2 regions of the Streptomyces sp. NPDC002935 genome follow, and region 2 is predicted to be linked to the other one. Evidence: riboswitches for the same ligand, from Rfam matches in the RefSeq annotation. Region 2 holds a riboswitch; the other holds the start of a gene.

Region 1 (4,402 bases), on a different contig from region 2:
CCCTCAGGACCCGCAGAACACGGACCTGGGCGAGAGCGAGGAGCTGAGCCTGCTGACCGTCGACGAGAACAACACGTTCTCGGTCCGGCTCGAAGTCGAGGCGGCGGACCGGAGAAGCGCCGAGGCGGAGGCCGTCCGGCTCGTCTCCGGCGCGCTCCGCGACAGCGGCTTCTCCGAGGACGACGCACCCCTGGGACCGGCCGCCGTCACGGGGATCGACCGGGAATTCTGACGGAGCGCCGCCACGACGTTCCCCGGACGGCCGCGCTCCCCCGGACGCCCGGGCCGGGTGTCAGGTCGGGCGTACGACGCTGTGGATCGCCGCCTGCCCGACGGTGTGGATCGACTCCTCGGCGATACGGGCTCCGGGACTCGGGGCATGGACCATCATGCCGTCACCGATGTAGAGCCCGACATGGCTCACATTGCTGTGGAAGAAGACGAGGTCACCCGGTTGGATGCCGGTGAGGGCGATCGCCGGGCCGACCTGCGCCTGGTCGTACGTGGCGCGGGGGAGCAGGACCCCGGCACTCTTCCAGGCCGCCTGGGTCAGGCCCGAGGGGTCGTACGAGCCGGGTCCGGACGCGCCCCACACGCACGGCCTGCCGACCTGGGCGCGGGCGAAGGCGACCGCCTCCGCGGCCCTGGTGTCGTATCCGACGACCGGTGGGGCACCCGCGCCGACCAGGCTGTCGATGCTGAACCCCGGGTTGGGGTCGACCGGCCCGGGGGCCGCGGACCACGACTGGTCGCTTCCCGCCGGCCACGACTGGTCGCTTCCCGCCGGCCACGGCTGCCGCCACGCCGTGTCCACGGGCAGCGGTACCGGTTCGAAGGACGCGGCAAGGGGCGCCGCCTCGAACGCGGGAGGCAGGGGCGCCGGTTCGAACGAGGTGGGCAAGGGCGCCGACTCGAACACCGGGGGCAGGGAGACCGGTTCGAACGAGGCAGGCAAGGGCGCCGACTCATACCAAGGAGGCAGGGGCACCGACTCGAACGAGGTGAGCCGGGGCTCCTCCACCGGCCGGTACTCGATCGCCGGGGCCTGGACGACCGGCATCTGGACGACCGGCATGCTCTGCCGCGCGTTGTGCCGCGACAGCAGCTCCTGTGCGGCGGCCAGCTTGCGCCGGGCGCTGTCCTTCTTGAGTTGCAGCGGGGACCTCTGCGACGCGGCGGCCGGAGCGGACCCCTCCGGGAGCGCCGCGCGGACAGGCGTCCCGGGTCCCGGTGCCACCGGGGCAGGCCCGGCCGTCAGCTCCGCCACCGGACCCGCGGTCAGCTCCAGGACGGGGCGCGCGGTCAGCTCCGGAACGGGCCCCGCCGTCAGCTCTCGTACCGGTGCCGCGGTCAACTCGGCCACAGGGCGGGAGGATTGCTCCAGCTGACGCGCCGCCGGGAGCTCCGCCGGACGCTCCTTCGGGGGTCTCGCACCCTCCGTCGGGCGGGCGGCCGGCTGTCTGTCGGCCGGCAGTACGGCCGGGACCGAGGGCCCGAGCCGGGAGCGCGCCCCGTCGAACCACTGCCGCATCAGGTCCGCCTGGGCGGGATCGGCTTCCCCGCGCCCTTCACCGACGGTCTGCCGGGCGGGCTTGCGGGAGACGTTCGCCAGGGCGCGGGTCGCGTTGAAGTTGCCGGTGGCGTTCTCCGCCTGGTCGTAGAGCGACGAGAGCCGTCGGCGGACTTCTTCGCCGCTGGGCGGGGTGCGTTCCGGCGCCATGAAAGAGGTACTCCTTCCGTCATCCGCCTACCGGGTTAGCTGTCGGGTTCGGGCGGACGATTCCGGAAGGTATGCCCTACGGCCCTTGCCCCGTAAGGCGGTTGGGCCGATTCACCCCAAGTTCGGTGGGTCCCCGGCTCCAGCTGCCACGGGGACAGGCCGGACTCGGCGGAGGCCGCACCGCCCGGCGAGCTTCGCCGGAGGGAGTCGGGCGGCCTGGTCGCCAACTTAGCCATGTTGTGCACCCCATGTGAAGATCCACGTCCCAGATGTCCGATACATTTTCGTGACCTTCATCGCATCGCCGCACAGGGCGACGACGAGGACACACGCCGTGCTCAGAACGGCGCCGGAGCGCCCTCGTTGAGGCGATCGGGACTCGCCTCCCGTTCCCGCTCGCCTGGTCCAGACTGCCCCGGCCTGCCGCTCCCGTGACCCACTGCCTCGGGCCTGTCGGAAGTGCGCACAGAACTGGCGTTCCCTGACATCTCGTTCGACATCGACGGCGCCCGATGGTCATACGGTGACCGGTTCTGGCCGAGCTGGCCGGATGACCTCTGCGACCACGTCCCGGCCTTACCTTCGAGGCACGTCAGACCACGAGAGCGAGTCGAGGATCCCCACGTGCACGATGCGCCGATCTATGCCCAACTGATCTCCGAACGCGGCGACATACCGACGCTCGTCCGGAGCGAGGCCCGTCGGCTGCAACGCGACTTCGAGTGGATCCTCAACTGGGATCCGTCGACCGGCGCCCCGCTTCCCGCCTCCGCCGCACGACTCGCGGCCGGCCCCCGGCGCCCCTTCTCCCCCAGCCCGGACCCCGACGACCGGCTGGACTCGACCGGCCTCTAGGAGTGTCGTTCGGATCACCGCTAGAGAACGCCGGGTTCGCTGCCCGGCCCCTCGGCGGAGAGCGGTCCGAGCCCACCGTCGACCCGGGTCACCAGGTCGGCGACCGTGCTACCCGTGGCCCGATGCCAGGTCCGCGCGCGCCGGAGCATCGCGTGGTCACCGCCCTCGACGCGTACGGCGCTCGCGGAGGAACCCGCCTCTCCGGCCCGCCGGACGAGGGCGAACGACGCCTCGGGATCGGTGACCCGGTCCCGGTCGCCGTGCAGCACGATCACGCGCTTGTCCCGGAGGTGGGCCACCGGCTCACCCTCCGGGCACCAGGGCGCGAGGGCCACCACGGCCCGGACCTGCGGCGCGGCCGCGGCGCACAGGGCGGCGCGGCCGCCCATCGAGTGGCCCACGAGCACCACCGGCACCTCCCCCACCAGGTCGGCGAGGTCGGCGAGCGCCTGCCGGACATCGGCGACAGGGTCGGCGTCCACGCCGTTCCACCCTCTGTGGCGGTAGCGCACCTGTCCGACGAACACGTCCTCGTCCGGCAGGGCCCGCGTCACGGCGCGCACGAAGGGCCGCATGCGCACGCGTGCGACATGCCACGGGCGGGACGGGGCCCTGCTGTCCTCCCTGCCACCGTGCAGGATCAGTACGGCAGCACGCGTGGGACCCGAAGCCGGACCCGTGACGCGACGCGGAACCAGCGCCACGGGCGCGCCGGTCACCTCGGGCCGGGACAGACCATCGGCGGACATCCGCGCAGAGCCTCGCATGGCACCTCTCCACCCTCACGGCGCTTCTCCACGCCTCGCACTGGACCGAGGAGAAATCGTCCCACCGGCCACTGGATATCCGTAGCCGAAGAGGCGACGGCTTGGTAACGCCTCCCACGTCCCGAAGCCGCCGGCAAGAGAGCGGCGGCTGTGCGCATCGGGCCCTGTCCGGACCGGCCGGAGGCGGGCGGCGCGGAGTCGCCGCACGGCGGCCGCGACGACGCCCGGGACGCGCCCGGCGCCGGACGGCAGAGATCCGAGTGGTACGGCGGACGAACCCCGCACCACTCACTCGGCGTCCTCGGGCCAAGCGGGGTGGCCGTTGCGCCACTCCTGGTAGAGGCGCCACAGGCGTTCGGCCCGCGCGCAACGGCCCGACTCCCGTTGGCATGTGCGGCAGTTGCCGACGTGACTGACGTACGCGGCCTCGCGGGCGTCCCACTCCGGCTGCGGTTTCGTCATGGCCCTCGGTACCCCGTCGGCGCGACGTGCACGGGCGCATCGTCGCTTGTGATGCCGTGCTTCCGCGCCGAAGGCAGCGACGGATGCACCTGCCACGGCCCGATTCCCGCTTGCCGTGCGCGACGTGTGCACAGTCGCCCGCTCCAGCCGGAGGGCCGGACGCGCGGCCGCAAGCCGGATGCCGGTTGCCGAACTCGGGCCGACGTCAGGCAGGAAGACCGACGTCATCCACCACAGGGAACGGCCCGTCGAACTGGGGCCTGCGGACGAGCAGATGGGCCACCTCGAACTCCATCGCCGAGACCTCGGGGGGCGGCGGCGGGTGGTAACGCCCGGCGCACACGGACAGGTTGACGATGAGATACGCCTGCCAGGCCCTGCCCACTCCACGCCGGTCGGCGAAGGCGCGGGTTCCGTTCACCCACCACACGACATGGTGGGCGCCGAACTCGACCACCAGGTCGACCCAGGCACCCGGCTGGACGGTCTCGTCCCGGTAGTAGCGGTGGGTGCCCCGGACATGGTTGGAGAGTTCCAGCAGATCGGGGTTGTCCGGGTGGTATTCGAAGACGTCGATCTCCTGACCGCCGTCCCGCCA
Region 2 (4,402 bases):
GCCCGCGTTCCGACGCGAGGTGCTTGGCCGCACCCGCCGCCCGGGGCGAGTCGACCGTCGTGCCCGGGCGGTACTTGCCGGTGAGGAAGCCGGAGGCGAGCGCGAAGTAGGGGACGGCGGCCAGTCCGGCCCGGGAGGCGACGTCCCTCAGGCCGCCTTCGTAGGTGCCGCGCGAGACCAGGTTGTACTGCGGCTGGAGCGCGACGTACCGCGCGAGGCCCTCGCGGTCGGAGAACTCCAGGGACTCCTGGAGCCGCTCGGGCGAGATGTTGGAGGCGGCGATGTGCCGCACCTTGCCGGCCCTCACCAGCTCGTCGAGGGCGCCGATGATCTCGTCGACCGGCACCTCCGGCTTGTCGAAGTGCGTGTAATAGAGGTCGATGTGGTCGGTGCCCAGGCGGCGCAGCGACGCGTCGGCCGCGGCCTTGATGTTGGCACCGGAGAGCCCCGGGTACTCGGGGTGCTGGCTGACCTTGGTGGCGACGACGATGTCCGCGCGGTTGCCGCGGGTCTTCAGCCACTTGCCGATGATGGTCTCGGACTCGCCGCCCTCGTTGCCCTCGACCCACGCCGAGTAGGAGTCGGCCGTGTCGAGGAAGTTGCCGCCGGCGGCCGCGTAGGCGTCGAGCACGGCGAAGGACTGGGCCTCGTCCGCCGTCCAGCCGAAGACGTTGCCGCCGAGGGAGAGCGGGAAGACCTCGAGGTCGGACGAGCCGAGCTTGCGAAGAGAAGTCATGAACAACATCAACGCCCGTACCGGATGGGTGTATTCCACACTCACCCCGGAGGGTCGGTACCGAGGGTCCGATACGCGCACTCGTCCGCACGCGCATGACCGGCAGCCCTGACGTCGGGGGGGTGTCGTCAGGACCGCCGGAGACCAGGGGAGACGTGCGTCGGGAACGTGCGTCCGGCCAGGAGTCGTGCGGGATCAGAGGTCGTACGGGTCAGGAGCCCGAGCGGGTCAGGGGTTGAGGCCCTTGCTCTGGAGCCATGCCATCGGGTCGATGCCGGTGGCGGCGCCGCCGGGGTGCACTTCGAGGTGCAGGTGCGGCCCGGTGACATTGCCGGTCGCGCCCACCCGTCCGATGACATCACCGGTTGCGACCTTCTGGCCCACGGTGACGCTGATCGACGACTGGTGGCAGAACCACAGCTCCGTACCGTCGTCGAGGGTGAGGATCGTGCGGTAGCCGTACGAGCCGGCCCAGCCGGCCTCCGTGATGGTGCCGCTGTGGATCGCCTTGATGAGCGTGCCGGTGGGCGCCGCGAAGTCGAGTCCGGTGTGGTAGCCGGAGGACCACATGGAGCCGGCCTCGCCGAAGGTCGAGGTCAGGGTGTACGAGGAGGTCGGCAGCGAGTAGCTCTTGGCGAGTTCGGCGAGGCGCTCGGCCTCGGCCTTCGCCTTGGCCTCGTCCTCCGCCTTCTGCTTCGCGGCGGCGGCCTTGGCCTCCGCGTCGTCCTGCTGCTTGGCGGCGAGCGCGACGGCCTTCTTCGCGGCGGCGGCCTGGGCGGCCTGCTGGGCGGCGGTGTCGACCTGGTTCTGCTGCGACTCGGCCTGCTGCATGATGCGGGCGCGCAGCGCCTCACCGGCGTCCGTGGTGCCCTGGGCCGTGTCGGCGCTGGTCAGACCGGCGCTAGTGAGCGGAGTCGCGGAACCCTGGGGGGTGCTGGATCCGCCGTCGGAGATCAGGGCCTTGGCGGACTCGGTGACCGACGACAGGTCGGGCAGCGAGATCGAGACGGGGGCCTTGCCCGGCGCGGCGGTGGCCATGCCACCCGCGCCGACGGCGGCTATGACGCCGACGCCGAGAACCGTGGAGCTGCGGGCGAGTCCTCCACCGCGCTGCTTGCCTACGCGGTGCCGGCCGCGGACGGGAAGAACGGAATCCTCGGTGGGGTTCCACTCCTCCCAGGGTCCCTCGTCCTTGCCGTAGGCGTAGCCGAAGGTCTGTGTGTCATTCGGCGGGAACGAGGTTGGCTGAGCGGGCCGGTTGGACGCCACGTGGGCGCACTCCTTTCCTTCCTTGCCACCTACCGGGTTAGCTGACGGGTTCGGAGCAGGAAGGTCTCCTACGCGCGTATATCAACCGTGCTTCCACGGTTGAAATAGGCTCGATTCACCCCAAGTTGGTGGTTCCCCGGTTCCCTTGCGGGATTCGGCGCGTGCGCACGGAGCCATCTCTTGTGACGGCTGGGACGACCGCGCTGCGTTATCGAACGTTAATAGACCCAGGCACCGGATTCCAAGATGTTCCGACTGATCATTAACACCTTTTGGCCAGGACTTTGGGGTCATGGAGGATGAAAAACGGGCGAGTTGACCACGTGACATCGACACGGATTCATTTGACGGTGTGTCAGTTGTTATGCGGAGGGACACCGTCCGATCACTCCTCGTGACAACGGTCGAGAAGGCCGTACGCGTTGCGGGCGCCGGCCGCCCGAGCAGCCCGCGGACCCGCTCGCCGAGCCCACCTCAAACGCGCCGGACGGCGAGCAGCGCCATGTCGTCCGTCAGGGCGCCGCCCGTGTGCCGGCGGACCTCGTCGGCGAGGGCGGTCAGCAGCGCGTCGGGGCCGGGAAAGACCCGTCCGGCCAGCCGCGCGGCCGGATCGTAGAACTCCCCGCGGGGGTCGCGGGCCTCGGACAGACCGTCGGTGTACAGAAGCAGCGTCGCCCCGGGCGGAAAGCGGGCCACCGCCGCCCGGTCGGGCCAGGCTCCCAGTTCGCTCATCCCGAGGGGCAGCGCATAGGGCTCGGCGGCGAGCATGACGAGTGTGCCGTCGGGATGCAGGAGCAGGGGCGGCGGATGGCCGCGGTTGACGATGCGCACGAAGTCCTCGTCGTGCGGGATCTCGGCGAGGACGGCGGTGGTGAACTCCTCGAACGCGTCGGGGCTCTCGTGCCGGGTTCCCGGGCGGGTCAGCGCCCGCTCCAGGCGCCCCGCGACCGCCTCCAGGGTTGCCTCCTGCTCGGCCGCCTCCCGGAACGCGCCGATCACCACGGCGACGGCGGCCACGGCGGTCATCCCCTTCCCGCGTACATCGCCGACGACCAGCCGCACGCCGTACGGGGAGTCCTGCACCGCGTACAGGTCCCCGCCGATGAACGCGTCCGCCTGTGCCGCCTCGTACCGCGCCGCGACATCGAGGCCGTCGATTCGCGCGTCGGGCTCGGGCAGCACCGCACGCTGCGCGAACTCGGCGATCTCCCGGACCGAGGCGAGCCGTTCGTTGCCCCGCCGGACGAGGATGTTGATGAGGACCGCGAGGACGGCGGCCGTCGCCACGGTGACCGATTCGGTGACCGCGTCGACGTTCAGGACGATGTCGAGCAGAAAGTGGACCAGGAACACCGCGCCGACGGCGAGAGCGCCGGTGAGAACGGTGCCGCGCAGCGAATAGAGGGGTGCGGCGACCAGGGGCGCCGCCGTGAAGAGGGGGGCCGCGGTGAAGGCCGACGGCGTGAAGTAGTCGTAGAGGATCCCGGCGATGACGAGCAGCACGGGCAGGGTCCGCACGAAGGTGCGCGCGAAGGAGATCCTGCGGGGAGCCGCTCCCGCCGGACCGGGAAGCGGAGCGCCCCCGAGCCCGGGGACACCGGGCGACGGCCTGTCGGCCCGGTCATCGAGTTCTCCGGTTCGCTGCTCACCTCCTGGCTGCCCCACCTGTCCAGAAGACCTGGAGCGGGGGCGGCGGGCGACCCCTGTGGCCCGACCGGGGGATGTCACGAGGACACAACACCGAAGGCCGGAACTCGTGAATCCGAGTTCCGGCCTTCGGCCTTCAGTAGCGGGGACAGGATTTGAACCTGCGACCTCTGGGTTATGAGCCCAGCGAGCTACCGAGCTGCTCCACCCCGCGTCGTTAAGACCAGTGTACGCCATTAGCGGGACCCGAAGCACACCCGTTTAAACGCGCCCCTTCAGCGGAGTCGAACGGGGTGGTCAGCCCGGCAGATGCAGGTTGGGGGCCTTGGCACGCTCGGCGTACTCGGGGAGGACGACGACCTCGGCGCCCGCCGCGGCGAGCAGGCCGTTCCCGTCGGCGTCCGTGACGAACGTGTCGGGCTCGCGCCAGGCGGTGACGACCCGGCGCACACCGGCGTCGAGGATGAGCCGGGCGCACGGCGCGGGCCGGGAGGCACGGCGGGCGCACGGTTCCAGGCTGCTGTAGACGGTGGCGGCGGCCAGTCGCGGATCGGCCGGGTCGATCTTGGCGAGGGCGGCCTCCTCGGCGTGCACGACGGGGTCGTCCCCCTCGCGGGAGTGGCCACGGGCCAGCTCGGTCCCGTCGGCCGCGACCACCACCGCACCCACGCTGAACGCGGTCGTCGAGGGCGGGCACAGCGCCGCCAGCTCGCAGGCGAGCTCCAGCCACCGCCGGTCCGCCGCGGAGGC

Evidence for each region. A riboswitch is a leader RNA that binds a small molecule or an ion and turns the genes downstream of it on or off. The one in region 2 is predicted to bind cyclic di-AMP.
Region 1: linked by a shared signal. The riboswitch ahead of ABZX90_RS17740 (NlpC/P60 family protein) and the one ahead of ABZX90_RS38800 (M23 family metallopeptidase) in region 2 are both predicted to bind cyclic di-AMP.

The regions. Positions count from the first base shown of each region.
Region 1 covers NZ_JBEXNW010000011.1:236,955-241,356, forward strand. Annotated here, with positions in the region: gene ABZX90_RS17735 (hypothetical protein) at 1-232, shown strand, start outside; gene ABZX90_RS17740 (NlpC/P60 family protein) at 293-1,720, opposite strand; cyclic di-AMP (ydaO/yuaA leader) riboswitch at 1,729-1,901, opposite strand; gene ABZX90_RS17745 (hypothetical protein) at 2,345-2,575, shown strand; gene ABZX90_RS17750 (alpha/beta fold hydrolase) at 2,596-3,342, opposite strand; gene ABZX90_RS17755 (hypothetical protein) at 3,631-3,804, opposite strand; gene ABZX90_RS17760 (beta-glucanase) at 4,010-4,402, opposite strand, start outside.
Region 2 covers NZ_JBEXNW010000045.1:41,789-46,190, reverse strand. Annotated here, with positions in the region: gene ABZX90_RS38805 (aldo/keto reductase) at 1-736, opposite strand, end outside; gene ABZX90_RS38800 (M23 family metallopeptidase) at 965-2,005, opposite strand; cyclic di-AMP (ydaO/yuaA leader) riboswitch at 2,017-2,175, opposite strand; gene ABZX90_RS38795 (PP2C family protein-serine/threonine phosphatase) at 2,480-3,670, opposite strand; tRNA gene ABZX90_RS38790 (tRNA-Met) at 3,793-3,866, opposite strand; gene ABZX90_RS38785 (dihydrofolate reductase family protein) at 3,950-4,402, opposite strand, start outside.